Regions from separate parts of the Thalassospira sp. ER-Se-21-Dark genome, predicted to be linked through region 1. Evidence: predicted binding sites of a transcription regulator. Region 1 holds the regulator's gene; the other holds the start of a gene.

Region 1 (10,449 bases):
TTCACATTCAATCTGTGGCACTATCTGCGCGAACTCGGCCCCGAGGTCGAAGTGCGCCGCAATGACGAGATTACCGTGGATGCGGCCATGGCGCTCAATCCCGAAGGCATTGTGATTTCGCCCGGCCCTTGCGATCCGGAACGGGCCGGCATCTGCCTTGATCTGATCAAGGCTGCCGCAGGCAAGGTCAAATTGCTTGGCGTCTGTCTTGGTCATCAATCGATCGGTCAGGCCTTTGGCGGCAAGGTGATCCGTGCGCCCGAATGCATGCATGGCAAGACCGATGCGATGAAGCATTCCGGCAGCAGCGTTTTTAAAGGCCTGCCCAGCCCGTTTGAAGCCACCCGTTATCACTCGCTGGTGATTGAACGCGAAACTTTGCCCGACAGCCTTGAAATAACGGCCGAAAGCGGAGATGGTCTTATTATGGGCGTGCGTCACAAAACCCATCAAATTCATGGTGTCCAGTTCCATCCCGAAAGCATCGCTTCGGAACATGGCCACGCCTTGCTTAAGAATTTTATCGACTATACCGGTGCGTAATTCGCACCGGACCGCAAACCAAGGAAGACCCGATGTCGACTGATCATGATCTGAAGCCAATTCTGGCCAAAGTCGCAGATGGCGAAAAACTGACCGAAAGCGCGGCCGAGGCGGCCTTTAACGTGCTGATGTCCGGTCAGGCAACGCCATCGCAGATGGGGGCTTTCCTGATGGGCTTGCGCATTCGCGGCGAAACCGTTGATGAAATCACCGGTGCCGCGCGTGTCATGCGTGAAAAGGCAACCGGCATCATTGCCCCGGAAAACGCGGTCGATACCTGCGGCACCGGTGGTGATGGCAGTGGCACCTATAATATCTCGACCGGGGCTGCGATTGTGGCTGCCGCCGCGGGCGCCACCGTTGCCAAGCACGGCAACCGCGCCGCATCGTCGAAATCCGGGTCTGCCGATGTTTTGATGGCGCTTGGTGTCAATCTTGATGCCGATATGAAGCTTCTGGAAAAGGCGCTTCGCGACATCAATCTTTGCTTCATGATGGCGACCCGTCACCATTCGGCGATGCGTCACGTCATGCCGACCCGCGTTGAAATGGGCACACGCACCATCTTTAACCTGCTGGGACCGCTGGCCAACCCGGCCAAGACCAAACGTCAGGTTCTTGGCGTTTTTGCCAAACAGTGGGTCGAACCGATTGCCAATGTGCTCAACCGTTTGGGATCGGTGCATGCATGGGTTGTTCATGGCGACAGCGGCCTTGATGAAATCTCGACCACCGGCCCGACCTATGTTGCCGAGGTCAAGGATGGTACCGTCACCACCTTTGAAATCAATCCGGGCGATTTCGGGCTTGAAACCGTAACGCTTGACGATCTCAAGGGTGGCGATGCTGATGTCAATGCCAGGGCGATTACCGACCTTCTGGCCGCCAAGAAAAGCCCGTACCGCGACATCGTTCTGATGAATGCCGGGGCGGCTCTTGTGGTGACCGGCATTGCCAGCGATCTGGCCGACGGCATCAAAAAGGCCGCGGACGCCATTGATAGCGGCAAGGCTGCCGAAACCCTGCAAGGGCTTGTGAAGATTACCAACGAAGGAACCCCGGCGTGAGCGACGTACTAGCCAAAATCTGCAACGACAAACGCGATCACGTTGCGGCCTGCAAGGAGCGCAAGACGCTTGCCACCCTGGAGGCCGAGGCAAAGGCGCAATCCGCCCCGCGTGGTTTTATCAGAGCGCTTGAAACCAGTGTTGCCGATGGCCGTTATGGCCTGATTGCCGAAATCAAAAAGGCATCCCCGTCCAAGGGACTGATCCGCCCGGACTTCAATCCGCCGGAACTCGCCAAGGCCTATAAGGCCGGCGGGGCAAGCTGCCTGTCGGTTCTGACCGACATACCCTATTTCCAGGGCGATGACAGCTATCTGGTCGCGGCCCGTGCGGCGGTCGATCTTCCGGCCCTTCGCAAGGACTTCATGGTTGATCCCTATCAGATTACCGAGGCACGTGCACTTGGTGCTGATTGCATCCTTCTGATCATGGCAGCCCTTGAAGACAGCCTGGCTTCTGAGCTTGAAGATGCCGCGCACAGCCTTGGCATGGATGTTTTGATCGAGGTGCACAACGCCCCGGAACTCGAACGTGCGCTCAAGCTCAAGTCACGTTTGCTGGGGATTAACAACCGCAACCTCAAAACCATGGAAATTTCGCTCACCACGACCGAGGAACTGGCAAGCATGGTCGGCGATGATCGGTTGCTGGTAGCTGAAAGCGGGTTGTTTACCCCTGATGATCTGGCCCGCATGGCAAAGGTCGGCGCTGAGTGTTTCCTGATCGGCGAAAGCCTGATGCGCCAGGACGACGTCGCAACCGCCACCCGCAACCTGCTCGGCCTTGCGGCCTGATCAATACTGGACAGAACCAATGGCAGACAAGCTTTCCCATATTGATGCCGGTGGCAACGCGGTGATGGTCGATATTTCGGCCAAGGCAGAAACCGCGCGCACCGCCATTGCCAAGGCACGGGTTCTGATGTCTTCCGAAACGGCAAAGCTGATTGCCAAGCGGGGCCATAAAAAGGGTGATGTTCTTGGCATCGCCCAGCTTGCCGGGATCATGGGGGCGAAAAAGACCCCCGATCTGATCCCGCTTTGTCATCCCCTGCCCCTGACTTCTGTCACCGTCGATCTGGAACTTGTCGAGGGGGCCGATGCGGTCGATATCACCGCCACCTGCAAGACAACCGGCAAGACCGGTGTCGAGATGGAAGCCCTGACTGCTGCCTCGGTCGCAGCACTCACGGTTTTTGACATGTGCAAGGCGGTTGATAAAAGTATGAGGATTACCGATTTGCGGGTCACCCGAAAAGAAGGTGGCAAATCGGGTACCTTTGTCGCGGACTAGCTTCCTGCCCCGCAGACCGCCGATTATTCACATTTTTTGAAGGATCACGGCGATTATTCGGTTTTTCCGTCAAATCGCACAGAGCCGCTTGACCCGCAAAAAGAACTAAAGTAGAACATCTGTGTATCCTTTTTGTTCTTTTTACAGGTTCGGGAAATAACATGCTGACGCGCAAGCAATATGAGTTGCTGGTCTATATAGACAATTACCTTCGCGATCACGGGATTTCGCCATCTTTCGATGAAATGAAGGAGGCCCTGAACCTTAAATCCAAATCCGGCATTCACCGCCTGATCACAGGCCTTGAGGAACGCGGCTTTATCCGCCGCCTTGCCCATCGTGCACGCGCGCTTGAGGTCGTCAGACTTCCGGAAAACAGCGATGATGACGCGCCGGAAACGCCAAACAATGTGACCTCGCTTGCCAGTGTGCGAAAGGCCGCGCATCGACCAACCACGGTGCCAACCGCCTTCTCGGAAGCCGGGGAATCCGTTGGCTTACCACTCTATGGCCGGATTGCTGCCGGTACACCGATCGAGGCCCTTCGCGATCAAACGACCATGGTACAGGTCCCGGCGGCCCTGCTTGGCGCCGGTGATCACTATGCCCTTGAAGTATCGGGGGATTCGATGATTGATGCTGGCATTCTGGATGGTGACACCGTCCTGATCCAACGTTGCGAACAGGCCCATGACGGCACGATTGTGGTGGCACTCGTCGATGACAGCGAAGCAACGCTTAAGCGCCTGAAACGCGGGCGTGGTGAAGTTCTGCTGGAACCGGCCAACGCACGCTATGAAACCCGCGCCCTGTCTCCAGATCGCGTGCGCATTCAGGGCCGTCTGGTCGGGCTGCTGCGTCAGTACTGATTGCTTGCGCGAGGTTACATACAAAAATGCCCGGTGCTTTTGCCCGGGCGTTTTTGTTTTGTGTGCGATCAGGTTCTTAGCGCCCTGCTCTGCCACCGATGACGATCCAGGGCCAATTGCCGGTTTCCGCACGGACGGTGTTGATGACAGGCTTTTCATCTGGCTTCGAGGCCAGCTTGATCGCAACACCGCCCTGCCACCACAGAACATCATCATCGATGACCATGCGCGCGCCGGAGGCCTGACAGGTGGTTGGCAGATCTGTTTTCAGGCTGACAATGATATCAGCGTTGCGGCAGGCATAAAACGGATTGGTAATACGGCTTGCGACAATGATCCGTGACTGAACGATGTTAGCGCTAACACCCACGGAGCACGGGTCGTTCTGGCAGGCCTGTACGCGGCTTTTTTCCTGTTCGGGGCGAATGCCGAAGCGGCTCATCCAGATGCCTTTTTGAAAATCATTCAGCCGCGATGAGGTATGCAGGATACCGGCATCGGGATCATAGATCGCCCAGCTTTCGCGGTCGCCTGATATCAGGATTTCGGGTTCTTTGTGCAGTGCCTGAAAGATGATGGCGGCAAAAATCACCGGAAGAACCGGCACGATCATCACCTTGTCGCGCCAGATGACGATCCAGGCCAAGGCAAACAGCCCCAAGGCAACCGCCAGCATATCAAGGCCCGAAACATACCAAAGCCCCCAGTCCTGTGCGGCAACCAGTTCGGCGGTTTCCAAAAGCACCGTCAATCCGGGCTTCATCGCGGCAAGTGAGAGCCCCGATAACCCAATCGGGATCAGCGCCAGCGTCACAACGATCCAGGGCATCACCCAAAATGCCATGACCGGAATAGCGACCAGATTGGCGAAGACACCGAGCATCGAAATCCGGCCAAAATGATAACCGATGATCGGGCCTGTTACGGCCGTCACGATCAGGCCGGTCAGCAGCAAGCCTACAAGATAAAGGCCAGCACGCTCATACCAGGACAGCATCCCCTGCCGATCAAGCCAGCGCCGCCCCGGCCCGTCATAAAACGCAACAAGAGCGCCAACGGCGGCAAAGGAGAGTTGGAAACTGGCCCCAAGTGCCGCATCAGGCCGAAGGATCAAAACAACGATCGCGGCAACACCCACAAGGCGCAGCGATATGGCACGGCGATCCAGCAGCAGTGCCAGCCAAACCACAAGTAACATAACAAAGGCGCGCTGGGTCGGAATGGTCGCCCCGGATAATCCGAGATAGACAAGCCCTGCCAGCATGGCCGCCATCGCCGCCCATTTCTTGATCGGATAGCGCAAGGCAATTGATGGAATGGCGGCCAACCCGAACCGGATCAGGAAAAACACCGTCCCGCAAAGCAACCCCATATGCAGACCGGAAATCGCCAACAGATGCGCGAGGCCGGATTTGCGAAGGTTATCGGCAATATCCGGGGCCACTTCACCGCGTTCGCCAATGATCAGTGCCTTGGCAATGCCGGTTTCGGGGCCGGTCATTTCATCGCTGATGACGTTTGAGATATATTGACGCGCCCTTTCAATACCCACCAACAAAGCATTGTTATTTATGTCTTTTTTATTTTCCAGAACTTCGAATTGTCGTCCAAAGACAAAGCCGGATGCGGCAATATTGCTGAAATAGAGGTTGCGTGAGAAATCCGGGTCGCCGGGAACAGCAGGTGCGCGCAAGGGAAAGAGACGTGCGTTCGCACGGATCTGATCGCCAATTGAAAGCGCACTATCGCCCAAGAAACTGAGCCTTACATTCCAGTCCAGTTGGTCTTGGGCAATGCCGACAATCTCGGACGGCTGGACAGTGGCGCGGATGCGTCCATTCCGCGGTTCCAGCGTAATGATGGTGCCTGTGACTTCGGTCGTATAGAGCGTTTTTGTCGGGATATTATCCGGGCCAAGTTCAGTATGGATGGTACTTGTCAAAGCCCCGAACGCCAGACTGGCAAGCAGCTGAAACGTGAAGGCCAGAGTGGCAAGCCGCCGCGACATCCAGAAACCGCAGCACAGCAGAATCACCGCCAGAGCAATTTGACCAATCCCGATACGCGCAGGGAGCAAGAAATACCCGGCACAGCCCAACCCAAAGAAGATAACCGAGGACAGAAACCATTTATTTCTTTGGCTTGTTACAACAAAATTAATTTGTGAGAAAAACCCCACAAACAATTGTTTTAATTTAACTTTACCTGTCGCCGTACGACGAATGTCCAATAGCCCGCCTGCCGCATAGTTTCTATCTAACATCCGCTGTGGTGCAACAGCGTGTCATTTGTGCTATAGCCTGCACGCCAAAAGTCCTCAGGACAAGCGACAACATCCAAATAACGGATAGATTGAATGACGGTTGTTACCCGTTTTGCCCCGTCTCCGACCGGGTTTCTGCATATCGGCGGCGCACGCACCGCACTTTATAACTGGCTGTATGCCAAACATACCGGTGGCAAGTTCCTGCTCCGGATTGAAGATACCGACCGTGAACGTTCAACGCCCGAGGCTGTCGATGCCATTTTTGACGGCTTGAACTGGCTTGGCCTGACCGCAGACGAAGAGCCGACTTTCCAGTTTGCCCGTCGCGACCGCCATGCAGAAGTCGCCCAACAGCTTCTTGATGCCGGGAAGGCATATTATTGCTATTGCTCCCCCGAGGAGCTGACCGCCATGCGCGAGAAAGCCCGCGCAGAAGGCCGTCCGATGAAATATGACGGCACCTGGCGTGATCGCGATCCGTCCGAGGCGCCGGAAGGTGTCAAACCGGTAGTCCGCGTCAAGGCCCCGCAGGAAGGCGATGCCGTGATCAATGATCAGGTGCAGGGCGAAGTTCGCGTCGGCAATGAGCAGCTTGACGATTATGTCATCCTGCGCGGCGACGGAACGCCAACTTACATGCTTTCAGTCGTGGTTGATGACCATGACATGGGTGTTACCAACGTCATTCGTGGTGACGACCACCTGACAAACGCATTCCGTCAGAAAGTCATTTATGATGCCATGGGTTGGGATGTTCCGACCTTTGCGCATATCCCGCTGATCCATGGTCCGGATGGCGCCAAGCTGTCTAAACGCCATGGCGCGCTGGGTGTTGATGCCTATCGCGATGAAATGGGATTCTTGCCCGAAGCATTGAATAACTATCTTCTGCGTCTTGGCTGGGGCCATGGCGATGATGAGGTCATTTCGACCGAGCAGGCAATTGAATGGTTTGACATCACCGATGTCGGCAAAGGGGCTGCGCGCTTTGATTTTGCAAAGCTGACCAACCTTAATGGCATCTACCTGCGTCAGGCCGATGACAAACGCCTTGCAGACGAGATTTCGCCGCTGATTGCCAAGCAAATTGGCGTCGATGCGCTTGATGCGTCGCAAAAAGAAATCTTGATCAACGGCATGGCAGGCCTTAAAGAAAGGGCCAAGACTCTTATCGAGCTCGCCGACTCTTCGGCTTTCTACGTTACCGATGGCATTACGTCCGTTAACGAGAAAGCCCAGTCCCTGATTGATGGTGCACCTGAAGGTCTGTTCAAGGAACTGGCCAACAGTCTTGAAGCGCTCGATAGCTGGACCGAAGAGGACGTTGACGCAAGTGTTCGTGCCATTGCCGATAAGTTTGAGTTAAAGCTTGGCAAAGTTGCGCAGCCCTTGCGGGCGGTGCTTACAGGCTCCAACTCTTCTCCAGGCATTTTCGAAGTAATGATTGTGCTTGGCAAAACCCAAACGCTGAAACGCATTCGCCATTTTGATGCATAACAACAGCGAATTAAGAAAAACTAATAACCCGTTTGCGCTTTGTGCGCCGCAGCATTATGCTGCACACAACTTGAAACCGTGTTCGTTCAAACAGGGAAGGAAAAATAGTCATGGCATCTAATCCCAAGACTTCCCACACCGTGACAATGACCGACAATGCCACTGGCAAGTCGTTCGAGATGCCGGTGATTGAGGGCAGTGTAGGCCCGTCTGTGATTGACATCCGCAAGCTGTATGCTGAAACCGGATATTTCACCTATGATCCGGGCTTCACTTCGACCGGCTCTTGCCAGTCGGAACTGACCTATATTGATGGCGACGTTGGTATTCTGCGTCACCGCGGTTATGCAATTGATGAACTTGCAGAAAATGCCGACTTCCTCGAAGTCTGCCATCTGCTGCTTTATGGTGAGCTGCCGAATGCCACCGACAAAGCCAAGTTCGAGAATGATATTACCATGCACACCATGGTCCACGAACAGATGCGCAATTTCTATAACGGTTTCCGCCGTGATGCGCATCCGATGGCGATCATGTGTGGCGTTGTTGGCGCATTGTCCGCGTTCTATCATGACAGCACCGACATCAACGATCCGAAGCAGCGGATGATTTCGGCCTATCGCCTGATTGCGAAAATGCCGACCATTGCGGCGATGGCATATAAATATTCCATCGGTCAGCCGTTCCGTTATCCGAACAACAAGCTCGGTTATGCAGAAAACTTCCTGCAGATGATGTTTGGCAACCCGTGTGAAGACTATGAAGTCAATCCGGTTCTGGCCAAGGCAATGGATCGCATCCTGATCCTGCATGCTGACCACGAACAGAATGCGTCGACCTCGACCGTTCGTCTGGCCGGTTCTTCGGGTGCTAACCCGTTTGCATGTATTGCGGCTGGTATCGCATCCCTTTGGGGTCCGGCACATGGCGGCGCAAACGAAGCCGTTCTGGTCATGCTGAATGAAATCGGCGATGTGAAAAACATTCCGGAATATGTTGCAAAAGCAAAAGACAAGAACGATCCGTTCCGTCTGATGGGCTTCGGTCACCGCGTTTACAAAAACTACGATCCGCGCGCCAAAGTCATGCAGGAAACCTGCCACGAAGTTCTCAAAGAACTCAACATCAGCGACCCGCTGCTGGACGTTGCCCAGGAACTGGAACGCATCGCACGTGAAGACGAGTACTTCATCGAGAAGAAACTCTATCCGAACGTCGACTTCTATTCGGGCATCATCTTCAAGGCGATGGGCATCCCGGTCAGCATGTTCACCGTGCTGTTCGCTGTTGCACGTACCGTTGGCTGGATTTCCCAGTGGAAAGAGATGATCGAAGATCCATCTCAGAAAATCGGTCGTCCGCGTCAGCTGTTTACCGGTGTTGCAGAACGTCCGTTCGTTCCGGTCGACAAGCGCTAAGCCGCATCGACATCGACAGATCAAAGAAAAGGCCCGGAATTTTCCGGGCCTTTTTGTATTTGTGAGGCAACTTTAACCTGCCCCACTATATCTTCCGGGCTTACCAGCTGCCGGTGTTTTCCATACTGGCCCACGGTTCAGCCGGGGCGAGGCTTTCGCCTTTTTGCAGGAACTCGATGGAAATGCCGTCCGGGGAACGAACAAACGCCATGCGGCCATCACGCGGCGGACGGTTGATGGTAACACCAGCATCCATCAGTTTCTGACAAAGCGCATAGATGTCGTCGACTTCATAGGCCAGGTGCCCGAAATTGCGCCCACCGGAATAGCTTTCCGGGTCCCAGTTATAGGTCAGTTCAAGTTCCGGGGCCTTGACGGATTTGGCACTTTCGACGTCCGCTGGCGGTGCAAGATAGATCAGGGTGAAACGGCCCTGCTCGCTCTCGATCCGGCGGGTCTCTTTCATGCCAAGAAGGTCGCAATAGAATTTCATCGACTCATCTACATTCTCGACACGTACCATCGTGTGCAGGTAGCGCATAACACTGTCTCCGTTTTCAATTAATCAATGCGAAGAAACTAGTTGCAATGCGGATTTGATGCCACCCGTAACGGATTATTTTTTGGCGATGATTTTCAAAATCTGCTCGGCAGCCTTTTCGCTGGGCGGCCTGTCACCAAATCCCAGCAAGGTGCAGGCTTTATCAAAACCGTCGATCTGTGCTGCCCGTTCCGGGCTATCGGCCATCAGGGTTTCAAGAACCGGAATGATCTTTTTGGCCTTGCATTTGTCCTGCAGGAATTCGGGGATCAGTTTTTTACCAAGGACCAGATTAACAATGGTGACGGTATCAATCTTGATCAGGCGTTTGGCAATCCAGCCCGTCACTGCATTGACCTGATAGGCAATGACATGCGGCACACCGGCAATTGCGAGCTCCAGCGAGACGGTGCCTGATGCCGCAAGCGCACAGTCGGCGGCCGCGAACGCATCATGGCGTTCTTGATCGGTTGCGACAATAATCGGATCGAGTGGCCAGGATTTCATTTCTTCGGTGACGGTATCCACCACCTTGCTGACCGTTGGCACGACGATGCGCGCGTCGGGGTATTTCGTGGCAACATCATCAATGACCTTGCGAAATACCGGCAGGAGGCGTTTGACTTCGGAATTACGGCTTCCGGGCAGAACCGCCAGAAGCTTTTGGTTCGCTTTCAGGCCATGTTGAGCGCGGAACCGCTCACGATCCCCGTCATGGCGTTCTTCGACGGCTGAGTGGCCGATAAAGGTGGTTGGCAGGCCTTCTTTTTCGAAATAGGGCGGTTCAAACGGCAAAAGAGCCAGAAGATGATCGAGGAAACCCGCAATCTTCTTTGCCCGGCCTGCGCGCCATGCCCAGACCGAGGGGGCGACATAGTGCACCAGCGGGATGCCCTTGCCTTTCAGCTTCTTGCCGACCCGAAAGCTGAAATCCGGGGCATCAATGGTAATCACC
Region 2 (10,449 bases), on a different contig from region 1:
TTGGTGATGCTTCGTCGCCAACGGGGTGATTTTGCACATATGCGTCTGACATCGGGACAGATCCCCGCACTGGTCTGGCGTTTTATCGCCATTGCACTGATCATATCAGCCATAAGCGACCTGCTGATATTGCTGGCCAAGATTGACGGGAACGATGAGATTGCCGGTGTGGTTCTCAGCGTCACCTCGTCAATCGCGCTGCTGACAATTGGTTTTCTCAGCCTGTCGCCAGACATTGCGATTGATATCGCATTGAAGGACCCGGTCGATGATAGCCAGGCCGCATTGAGTTTTGAGCAATGTCAGGCCATCATGAACGAACTCAACGCGTTACAGACACAGGAAAGGTTGTATCTTGATCCGGATCTGACCCTTGCCCGCATTTCCCGACGCATGAGACGTCCGCTCAAACAGATTTCAATGGCGATCAACACCACCACCGGTGAAAACGTGTCGCGCTATATCAATAAGTACCGGATTGAGCATGCCTGTCGCATGCTTGACGCGGGGGAAAATGTGACCAACACGATGCTTGAAAGCGGCTTTAACACCAAGTCCAACTTCAATCGTGAATTCCTGCGGATTACAGGCAAAACGCCAAGCCAATGGCAACAACAAGGCTCCACCTAGCCCCCCTCAGCCGGTAATGACAACCTGGCAGCGTGAGCAGTAAAGAAAAAGGCGGCACCCATTGTGGCGCCGCCTTTTGCAATCAGTTGGAATGATCAATCAGATCAATCGTCGTTGACCGGTTCATCTTCGCTCATATTGGTCATGGCTTCGGCGATCAGACCGGCACTCTCGCGAATGCTGTTTTCGATCTCCTTGGTCATTTCCGGGTTCTCGCGCAGGAAGCTCTTGGCGTTCTCGCGGCCCTGACCGATACGGGTCGAGTTATAGGAGAACCACGAACCGGATTTCTCGACGATGCCGGCCTTGACGCCAAGATCAAGGATTTCACCCATCTTGGAAATGCCTTCGCCATACATGATGTCGAATTCGACCTGCTTGAACGGCGGGGCCATCTTGTTTTTGACGACCTTGACACGCGTCTGGTTGCCAACGACTTCATCACGGTCCTTGATCTGACCGATACGACGGATATCAAGGCGGACAGAGGCATAGAATTTAAGCGCGTTACCACCGGTGGTGGTTTCCGGGCTGCCAAACATCACGCCAATCTTCATACGGATCTGGTTGATGAAGATGACCATGCAGTTCGAACGCGAAACAGAACTGGTCAGCTTACGCAGTGCCTGGCTCATCAGGCGGGCCTGCAGACCAACGTGCGTATCGCCCATCTCACCCTCAAGTTCGGCGCGCGGGACAAGGGCAGCAACCGAATCGACGACCAGAACATCAATCGCGCCAGAACGCACCAGCGTGTCAGCGATTTCAAGGGCCTGTTCACCGGCATCGGGCTGGGAAATCAGGAGTTCGTCGGTATTCACACCCAGCTTGCGGGCATATCCCGGGTCAAGCGCGTGTTCGGCATCGACAAACGCACAGGTGCCACCAAGCTTCTGGGCTTCGGCAACCGTGTGCAACGCCAGCGTGGTTTTACCCGAACTTTCCGGACCATAGATTTCAACGATACGGCCACGCGGCAAACCACCGATACCAAGCCCGATATCAAGGCCAAGTGAACCGGTTGAAATGGCTGAGATATCAACGGCGCTTTCCCGCTGACCCAGCTTCATAATCGAACCTTTGCCAAATGCCCGTTCGATCTGCCCAAGGGCGGCTTCGAGTGCCTTCTGCTTATCCATAGTATCCTTATCCACCAAATGCAGCGCGGTCTGAATCATTGCTCGAACTCTCTTATTCCACAGGGCCGGGTTGGATGCAACGCAGGCGGTTCCCCGGACCTATAATGCGGAACGCCACCGCTAGACTGTTTTGCCTGTTGCCGCAGCCTGCCACTGCGTTCTTATCGACAAAACAACTGAGAACATAATGCGAACATTCTCACAAAAATTCGGATGTTGCAAGTTTGTTCTCATTCCACCCTACAGAACCTTTAGAGAACAGACGCATCAACCGCCCGCCCGGCAATAACGGGGCGTGGGGTCAGTGACGGTTTGGCAATGCCATCATGTGGTGATTTTAAGATGTTCGTGCTTGTGCGCATGTCCGTGATGATCATCGCCATGATGATGGCTTTCGACATGCAGTTCGCCCGGCACGGTATAAAGCTGCCCGTGGCGCACGCCCGGCTGCGCCAGAACCTTGTCGGCAAAGGCACGGATTTCTGAAAGCCGCCCGCGCAATGTCACGCTTTCAAGGCAGGTATCATGATCAATATGGAAATGCACCGTGGAGACCGTCAGATTGTGGTGTTCGTGCTGGGTGCTCATCAGGCGTGACGCCAGCATGCGTTCCTCGTGATCATAGACATAGTTCAGAGCCGCAATCCCGACCCCGTCGGCATTGTCTTCAAGCTTGGTGTTCTGAAGCTTTTCACGGATCAGATCTCGAAATCCCTCGGACCGGTTGGTATAGCCGCGGTGATCAAGAAACGCGTCAAACGCCTCCATCAGATCGTCTTCAATCGATACGGTCACGCGGGTCATTTTGACTACCTCTCACAATCAACGGCTTGACGAGTATGATCTTTTTTGAAAAGTTCACACCCGCACATGGTTCTTCCATAAAAACAATTTCCCAAAGGAACGCAAATGTTTCAACCAAAGTTCGCAACCAGCATGGTGATTGCTGCCGCAACGCTCCTGATCGGTCTGTCGGCAAACGCCCATGAATTCATCGCAAGCCAATCGCCTGCAACGGCGAAGCCGGGCGAGAATGCGACACTTATCCTTGATTCGACCCATCAGTTTGGCCTTCCGGAAGAAGCAGAAGGCGTAAATGATGTGCGCGCCACGCTGATCACCGCCGATGGCACGAACGACATTGCGATTTCCCAAAATGACAACGCGCCCAATCTGATCGGTACGTTTGAAGTGCCCGATACCGCAGCCTGGATTTCCGGCCATCGTCTGGGTGTTGTCTGGTCGCAAACCCCCGATGGCTGGCAGGCTGGCGGTGCCGACGAGCATCCCGACGCCATCGCATCGACCCGCTACGAAAAGTTTGCCAAGCTTCTGGTGGGTACCGAAGGTGCTGCCGATTTTGTTACCAAACCACTTGGTAATGCGCTTGAAATCGTGCCGCTCAGCGATCCGCGTGACACCAAGGTCGGCGAGGATGCCGAATTCCAGATCCTTTTGAACGGCCACCCGTTGACGACCTCGGTTCTGGCAACCTATGCCGGATTTACCGAAACACCGTCCTCCTGGGCCTATGCGACCGAAACGCTGAGCACCGAGGCCGGCAGTGGCATTGCCAAGGTCCGGGTATCGGCCCCCGGTTTGTGGATTGTGCGTGTCGCAGCCGACATGCCCGATGCGGAGGAAGGTGTCGGCAACCACAACATCCGCGCGACCCTATCATTCGCCGTTGATGAATGATGATGGCACGGATCGGCTTTACATATTTATCGGTTCTGGTGGCCCTGCTGATTGCAGGGCCATTGGCCGTCCCTGTCCCCGCCCATGCCCATGGCGCTGGCTGGCAGGTCGAAGATAGTGCCAATACAAAGACCTATGGTTTTCGATATACCGACGGATCCCCGATGGCCTTTGCCGAGGTGGTTGTCACAACCAAGGACGGCAAGGTCTGGCAAAAGGCGCGCACGGACCGGATCGGTCAGTTTTCGCTTGGGCTTGGCAGCACATCGCCACAAGATGCGCCGCGTGAACTCCACATCAAGGTGGCCGATGGCATGGGGCATGTTGTGCAATTGACCTATCAGTTAACCAATACCACTGCCGTTCCGGCGGCCGCCCAGAAAGCTGCTGGCACGTCGGCAACGAGCGCAACGACCATCCAGGGCACGCCCGCACTGTTTGATTTGCCACTTTGGGCAAGCATCCTGTTTGGCTGCAGCATCCTCGCCAACCTGTTTGGCGGGCTTATGCTTTGGCAGCGTCGCCAGATGGCTCGGAAACAGTCGAACTGATCAGGGCATGAACAGCAAGGTCACCCCGCCAAAGGCAAGGAAGGTTCCGATTACCGCCTGAATGCCAACCGGCTTGCGCAAGATCAGCCCTTCATAAACGATCAGAATAACCGGCGGCAGCGCCATCAGGGTTGAGGCAATCCCGACATTGGCATTTTGAACCGCCAGCATTGAAAGCCACACACCGATTGCGGGCCCGACAAGCGCGCCTAGCAACAGCCATTTGCCAACATCCGGCGCGATACAGGCCGTAACAGTCCGACGCACCCGGCCAAGGATGACCGCCAGTCCCCACATGGCAATCACGGCGACCAGCGTTCTGATCCATGTGGCGGAAAGTGCTGAATAGCCATCAATCAGGGCATATTTCGCCGTGATCAGATTGGCAACCTGCCCGACCGCGCCGCCAAAACCAAACAGAATGCCAATGGTGTAATTGCGGCCCTCAAGCCCGATCGGGCGGCCTTTTTTGCCAAGAATGACAATCAAAACACCACCCACACCACAGGCGATCCCAGTGATTTCAATCGGGCGCAGCGTTTCATCAAACAGGACCCAGGCCAGAACCGCGCCCATGATCGGAACGGTCGACATCAGCAACATCGAAAGCCGCGCACCGATCAGAACAAAAGCCTGAAAAAGCATGGCATCGCCAATCACCAGCCCCAATACAGACGAAAGCGACAACCAGCCAAGCTGTTCCCACGTCACGGCATTCGGCCATGGCTGGCCCTGAAGGATCCAATGCAAAATAGTCAGACAAAAGATCGAACAGGCCAGACGCCCGCGATTGACCGTCTGCGCCCCTGCCTTGCCGCCGATATTGGAGAAGATCATGCTGGAACTCGCCCAACAGAGCGCAGCACTAAAGGCAGCAGCCTCGCCAAAAAGGGAAATCATGGGGCGCGTTTCCGAGAGAGTTTGTCTGTCTGGCTTTAACACCAGTTATGAGTGCAGGTCGTGGTAGCGCATACCTGCCTCCGTCATACAGCGGAGTTTTACGTCATTTGCAATGGCTTTTATTACCTTACAAAGACGCAAGCGCCCTTAAGCCCACACGTTTTCCGTCCACAAAATGGCAGACGGACAGATCAGATTATTGTCTTAAGAACACAAGGCAGGCGGGACACGTTTGATCTTCATTGATCGTAGGCATTAAGAGTCTGAAAATCAGATTGAGTCAGCACACGGGTGATCTCTGGCAAATATTTTTCGTTCTTCTTCGAAAGCCAAAGATAGGCGTGCCCCTGCCTGACCACCGTTTTTGTCGCAGACGCCAATTGCGCTTCATAATGTTTCAGGTTGTTGCTTTCGATCAGAAACGCATCAAGACGACGCCTTAAAAACATATCAACGACAATGTCGTATGATGGCAAAAATATCCGGTTGATATGCCCGCCGGCAGCCTCCGAGGACCATTTGGTGCCACGACGAAGGCCCAATGTCACGGCACCAAGATCATCAACGGAGTTGATCGCCGGGTCAGAGGTTACCAACACCCCCTCACCAGAGATAAGCGGGACCGGAACCATCACTGCCTTGGCGCCAACATAAGGCGCAAACTCCGGCAACCTTGGAAAATCACCATCAATCTGACCACTCAGAAGCAGCGCCTCTGAACGACTTGCAGGCATATATTGTACTGAAAGGCAGGGGTCATGACCGGCAAAGATGTGTTCGAGCTTTTCACCGACTTCTCTGCCGATGGCGTCTTCAAGACCAGCCAATTGCAAGCACGGTAGTGCTCTTACTGAAATTGGCTGCCATATGACTATCACAAGAGCAATCAATACACTGGCGGTACCGAACAACCGCATACAGCGGACTCCAAGCCTGATCTGGATACATTAGAAAAGATTATATAACTTCAACCTATCAGTTCAGCTCGCGAAATTCACGATTTTGTTTCGGTTTCCATTTCCGGCTCAAGTGCAGCCCGAAAAAGGTATGTTCCCCGATCGAATTGCGGCAACAGGGCCTCGTATTCCTTGCGCAGCCAGCTATAGGTCGTAAGGGTTTCCAGTTCGATGGTGCGATAGCCATCCGGCACCCCTTCGGTCTGATTAAGCGAGAAATCGTCAATCAACAGACCATCCAGCCGCCCAAGACGGAGCATGCGCAACATCATCCCGGCACCCCCGGGTACGGTGACGATATCAGCAAGACCTACCAGTTCCTGTTTGCCGTGGTCATCGCCCAGCCAAACGCCGATTTCCTTGTTTTTAAGATCACTGAGTGATTTCACGGTGTCGTCAGCCGTGATCAAAAGGCTTTTGGGACGTCCAACAACCACCGCCCCGGAAACAAGCGGCACACCAGCCGATTGTCGAATGGTTTCGCCGCTGGCAAAGACACCATCGATTTCGCCCCGTTTAAGCGAAACAGCGGTGCGTTTGTTTGGCAACCAGACGGGCTGCACACATAACCCGGCCTCTGCCATGGCGGCACGGTAGCGTTCGGCAGAGCGGACATGATCGGCCATCTCCGGCAAGGCAATCTTGAGACAAATTTCTTCGTCTGCCTTTGCCGAGGGCAGCAATTCAAATGACAGGAAAAGTGCTGCCAGAAAAATGACAGCGAACATACACGATCGAACGATCGCATTGGGCTTGCGAAGCGCCATAATATCACCCCCAAGGCAACATCTTCCCGGTGTTTGCGGGACATGTTGCGAGCCTACCTGATCTGCCCGCCGTCATTAATTGCGGTCGGGTCATTTTCATTGTTCTTTGGTTTCGGCTTTTGCCGTTAGGGAAAACTATAAGTGCAATCCAAAAGCGCGTGCAAGCGCCTGTTTGCCGATCGTTTAAGGCAAACGTATAGGTCGCACTGCAGCATTATGCGACAGAAACAAAGCCAAGCTGGCGGGGCGCCAAAGCCGATTTGACAGCGCATTGCAGCACTCAGCCGCAAAGGCGGAAACGCCCTTTGGCCCAAAGTTTGATGCGGCTCAGGAGGGGTCCTTGCGCAAGGCCGCTATCTTTTCCCGGAAGAGGACGGTGCCATTATCAAATTTCGCCATCTGTTCGGCATGTTCGGCCCGAAGGAAGCTATAGACGGCGAGATTGGCAACAGGGATCGCAACAAACCCTTCCGGCGCACCACCCTGGCTACGCAATGAATAGTCATTGAGCAAAATACCATCCAGACGCCCTTTCACAAGCATCTCCATCATCAACTCTGGACCACCGGCGATACGCACAACGTGGTCATAATGTTCAAGAAGATTTTCTGACCAGCCCGTTCCCAACCAGACACCGATCTGTTCAGACGTAAGCTCTGACAGGGTTTTGGGGCCATCGTTTTTAACGACAAACATACCATCGGGTTTCCCCAAAATAACACTGCCGCGGATCACAGGCGTTTCGGTCGTCTTTCCATATGTTTCAAGCATGGCAAAGACGCCATCAATCTGTTTATGGCGCATTGCCATGAACGTCCGCGCATGGGGCATCAAAACAGGTTCGACACAAAGACCGGCATCATTCATTGCCGCCTGATAAATGTCGTGTCCGGTATCGCCAATTGTGGCTTCGGGGATGGCAATGCGCAGGCATGGTTGCTTTGCCTTTGCGCCGGGCAGCATGGCAAAGGAAAGCAAAAGCGCCGCCAAACAGATCAGTGTCAGAGCAAAGCTTCGTAAGAACGTGTGCAATTGAAAGCTAGCCATTTTCAGTCTCCCACGGCACCAACTGTTTGTTGAGTAACCGTATCCCGGGAAGTTCAGCTTGCGCTTGGTTGGCAAGTTCTGTCGTTCCAGATTTTTTAATCCGTTGATTGAAAAGATATATTCTAACCTGCTGATTGCCTAGCGGCGAGTTATCAGCCTTAGGGGGTTTCAATTCGGAGGCGCCGCTTTGTCGCAACAGGATATCATAATACCAAGTTTTGCCAGAAAGGCGCGCGTGGCGCGGTCAAATTGCGGTTTGATATCGGCAAACTCGGCTGTCAGCCAGCTATGCACATCAAAATGATCAACCTCAATCGCCTTGTATCCTTCGGGCACCCCGCCCGCAAGACCAAGCGAATAGGCATCAGCCAGCATGGCATCAATGCGTCCTTCGGCCAGCATTTCCTTTAGCATCGCCGTACCGCGCGGCACCCTGATCACGTTTGCGTATTGCTCAACAAGCTTGGGGCACCAGGTCGCGCCAAGCGGCACCCCGACCACTTCGGTGGTAAGATCGGCGATCTTATTTACCGGCCCTTCGCGCACCACCAGATATCCTGCCAGCGACCCAAGAAGGACATCACCGGAAACCAGCGGCAGGTTTACAAGCTCCGGCAGGTCATCGCGTGCTGCAAAAACACCATCAAGCCGCCCGGAACGCAGTGCGACAACCGCGCGTGTTTGCGGCAATGCCACAGGTGATACACATAACCCCTCATCTTTCATCACATGACGATAAAGATCGAGTTTTTGCGGACTGGATTGGAGTTCAGGCATGGCGATACGAAGGCATTTCTCATCGGCCTTGGCAGACGGCAACACCCCGAAAGACACCACAACAGCCATAAAACATATCGTTGCAAAAACACAGTTTCGGGCAAACCTGTGGCTTGAATAGCGGGCCATACATACTCCCAAGAGGCGTTGGTCTATTTTCTTTTATGTTCGCCGAGGTTCCACAAATTCGGAATGCTCTGGAACTTGTTTGTTCTGGCGTTTGCACCGCAACAGACCAAACGATACGTCTTATTGTATGATGTGACCAGCGCCGAATGCGCATATCCTTCATCGCATCGATACATCTTGTCCCGAGAGCAACATCCTGCAACCCCCGATGTTTTGGAATTACAAGCATTCCGCGCTTGACCGATGAAAAAATGGCGCGCACCATCTGCGCGCGGCTGGCCCGGAAATCGGGAAAGCAGCGCCACCAAGCCACCAAAGTTTTCAACCGTGCCGCCCTGCATCCCGAATGGATGCACGACGCCCCATATTCCGGACACCCTCGATGAAACCAGGGGATATCGCCCGCTACCTGTTCCTCGCCATCGTGTGGGGACTGTCATTCCTCGTTGTTGTTAAAATTGTTGAGGCCTTTGGCTGGGTCGGTGCCGTCACCTTCCGCGCCCTAATTGCTGCGGGATCGCTTTACTTTCTTGCCCGGTTGTTTCGCCGCAACCTTGATTTTTCTGCAGGTTGGCGTCCCTTTGCCATTGTCGGTGCCACCACGGTTGCCGGGCAACTGATCGGCCTTTCCTATGCCGCACCGCGGATCGGGACCGCAATGGCCGCCATTTTTGTTGCAGCCATTCCATTGTTTTCCATGATCATCAGCCAACTCTGGGGCCTTGAACGCACCACAAGACAGGGCTTTGCCGGCTTGGTGCTTGGCATCAGTGGCATTGTGTTGCTGGTCGGGTTCCCCGCCGTCCCGGTCACATTCGAATTTGCTCTTGGCTGTGTGGCATCAATCCTTGCCGCCCTGTGTGCGGCCTTTGGCAGCAACTATGCCAGCCGCCATCTGTGCAACAGTGGCAACTGGGAAACAACCATCGGGGCGTTTCTGTTTGGTGGATTGATGACCTTGCCGCTGATCTTTGCCGTGCCGCTGGAACGCACACCGGTTGCGATGGATTACCTTTATCTGATCATCGCCGCTGTGTTGATGAGTGTATGTACCTATATCGCCTATTTCCGACTGGTTGCCTCCATCGGGCCGACGCGCGCGATCAGTGTTGAATTTCTGGTCACCGTGATAGCCGTCTTTATCGGTGCGACCGTTCTGGGTGAAAAACTTTCTGCCATGCAGTTCATTGGCGGTATCACAATCATGGTCGGCTGTGCGCTGGTTTTGAACCTTGTGCCTGCGTGGATGCGTCCGCGTCCGAGCGCCCCTGAAATCCCCTGAACACCTCAGAAAACATTCCAACTCGGGAACATGCACGTCTGCCGGAAGTTAGACTAGGTAGTCTTCTTTTATGACAGAAAGCAGCGCATGCCCTTTGACCTTGGCCAGCAGTCGCTCGGCATAATTGTGATGACCTTTGCGGTCTGCACACTGATTATCGGTTTTGCCGGGACCCGACTTGCAGGGATTGCCGTCAAACTGGCCGAGCGCACCGGCATGGGGCAAATCATCGCCGGCGCACTGTTTGTCGGCATGTCGACAAGCCTGCCGGGCAGTGTCCTGTCGGTCACTACCGCATGGCAGGGCCATACCGACCTTGCGATTGGCAACGCCCTTGGCGGGATCGCCGCCCAGACAACCTTTCTGGCCATTGCCGATCTGGTTTATCGCAAGGGCAATCTCGAACATGCCGCAGCAAGTGCGACGGGCCTTGCGCAAACCACCCTTCTTTTAAGCATGCTGTCCGTGCCGCTTCTGGCCTATGCCGGGCCGGAATGGATGATTTTTCATATTCACCCGGCATCGATCCTTTTGTTCATCATTTATGCGTTTGGTCTGAACCTTTTGTCGGAA

What was found. Region 1 encodes LexA, which represses DNA repair genes until DNA is damaged. Its sites were predicted from a motif close to ATGTTCTANTTTGGTTC; they were not measured.
Region 2: recA (recombinase RecA) is a predicted target of LexA. The motif match lies at 1,950-1,966, and genes of this name have one in related genera.

What each region holds. Positions count from the first base shown of each region.
Region 1 is NZ_VDEZ01000002.1:881,972-892,420, forward strand. Features, by position in the region: gene FHI25_RS11795 (aminodeoxychorismate/anthranilate synthase component II) at 1-543, shown strand, start outside; gene trpD (anthranilate phosphoribosyltransferase) at 576-1,610, shown strand; gene trpC (indole-3-glycerol phosphate synthase TrpC) at 1,607-2,404, shown strand; gene moaC (cyclic pyranopterin monophosphate synthase MoaC) at 2,424-2,903, shown strand; gene lexA (transcriptional repressor LexA) at 3,065-3,772, shown strand; gene FHI25_RS11820 (ComEC/Rec2 family competence protein) at 3,849-5,849, opposite strand; gene gltX (glutamate--tRNA ligase) at 6,129-7,535, shown strand; gene FHI25_RS11830 (citrate synthase) at 7,646-8,953, shown strand; gene FHI25_RS11835 (VOC family protein) at 9,054-9,494, opposite strand; gene lpxB (lipid-A-disaccharide synthase) at 9,570-10,449, opposite strand, start outside.
Region 2 is NZ_VDEZ01000005.1:291,005-301,453, forward strand. Features, by position in the region: gene FHI25_RS18185 (helix-turn-helix domain-containing protein) at 1-630, shown strand, start outside; gene recA (recombinase RecA) at 735-1,808, opposite strand; gene nikR (nickel-responsive transcriptional regulator NikR) at 2,094-2,573, opposite strand; gene FHI25_RS18200 (DUF4198 domain-containing protein) at 2,679-3,467, shown strand; gene FHI25_RS18205 (hypothetical protein) at 3,464-4,018, shown strand; gene FHI25_RS18210 (DMT family transporter) at 4,019-4,918, opposite strand; gene FHI25_RS18215 (ABC transporter substrate-binding protein) at 5,158-5,835, opposite strand; gene FHI25_RS18220 (ABC transporter substrate-binding protein) at 5,913-6,602, opposite strand; gene FHI25_RS18225 (hypothetical protein) at 6,969-7,688, opposite strand; gene FHI25_RS18230 (hypothetical protein) at 7,857-8,534, opposite strand; gene FHI25_RS18235 (EamA family transporter) at 8,977-9,876, shown strand; gene FHI25_RS18240 (sodium:calcium antiporter) at 9,964-10,449, shown strand, end outside.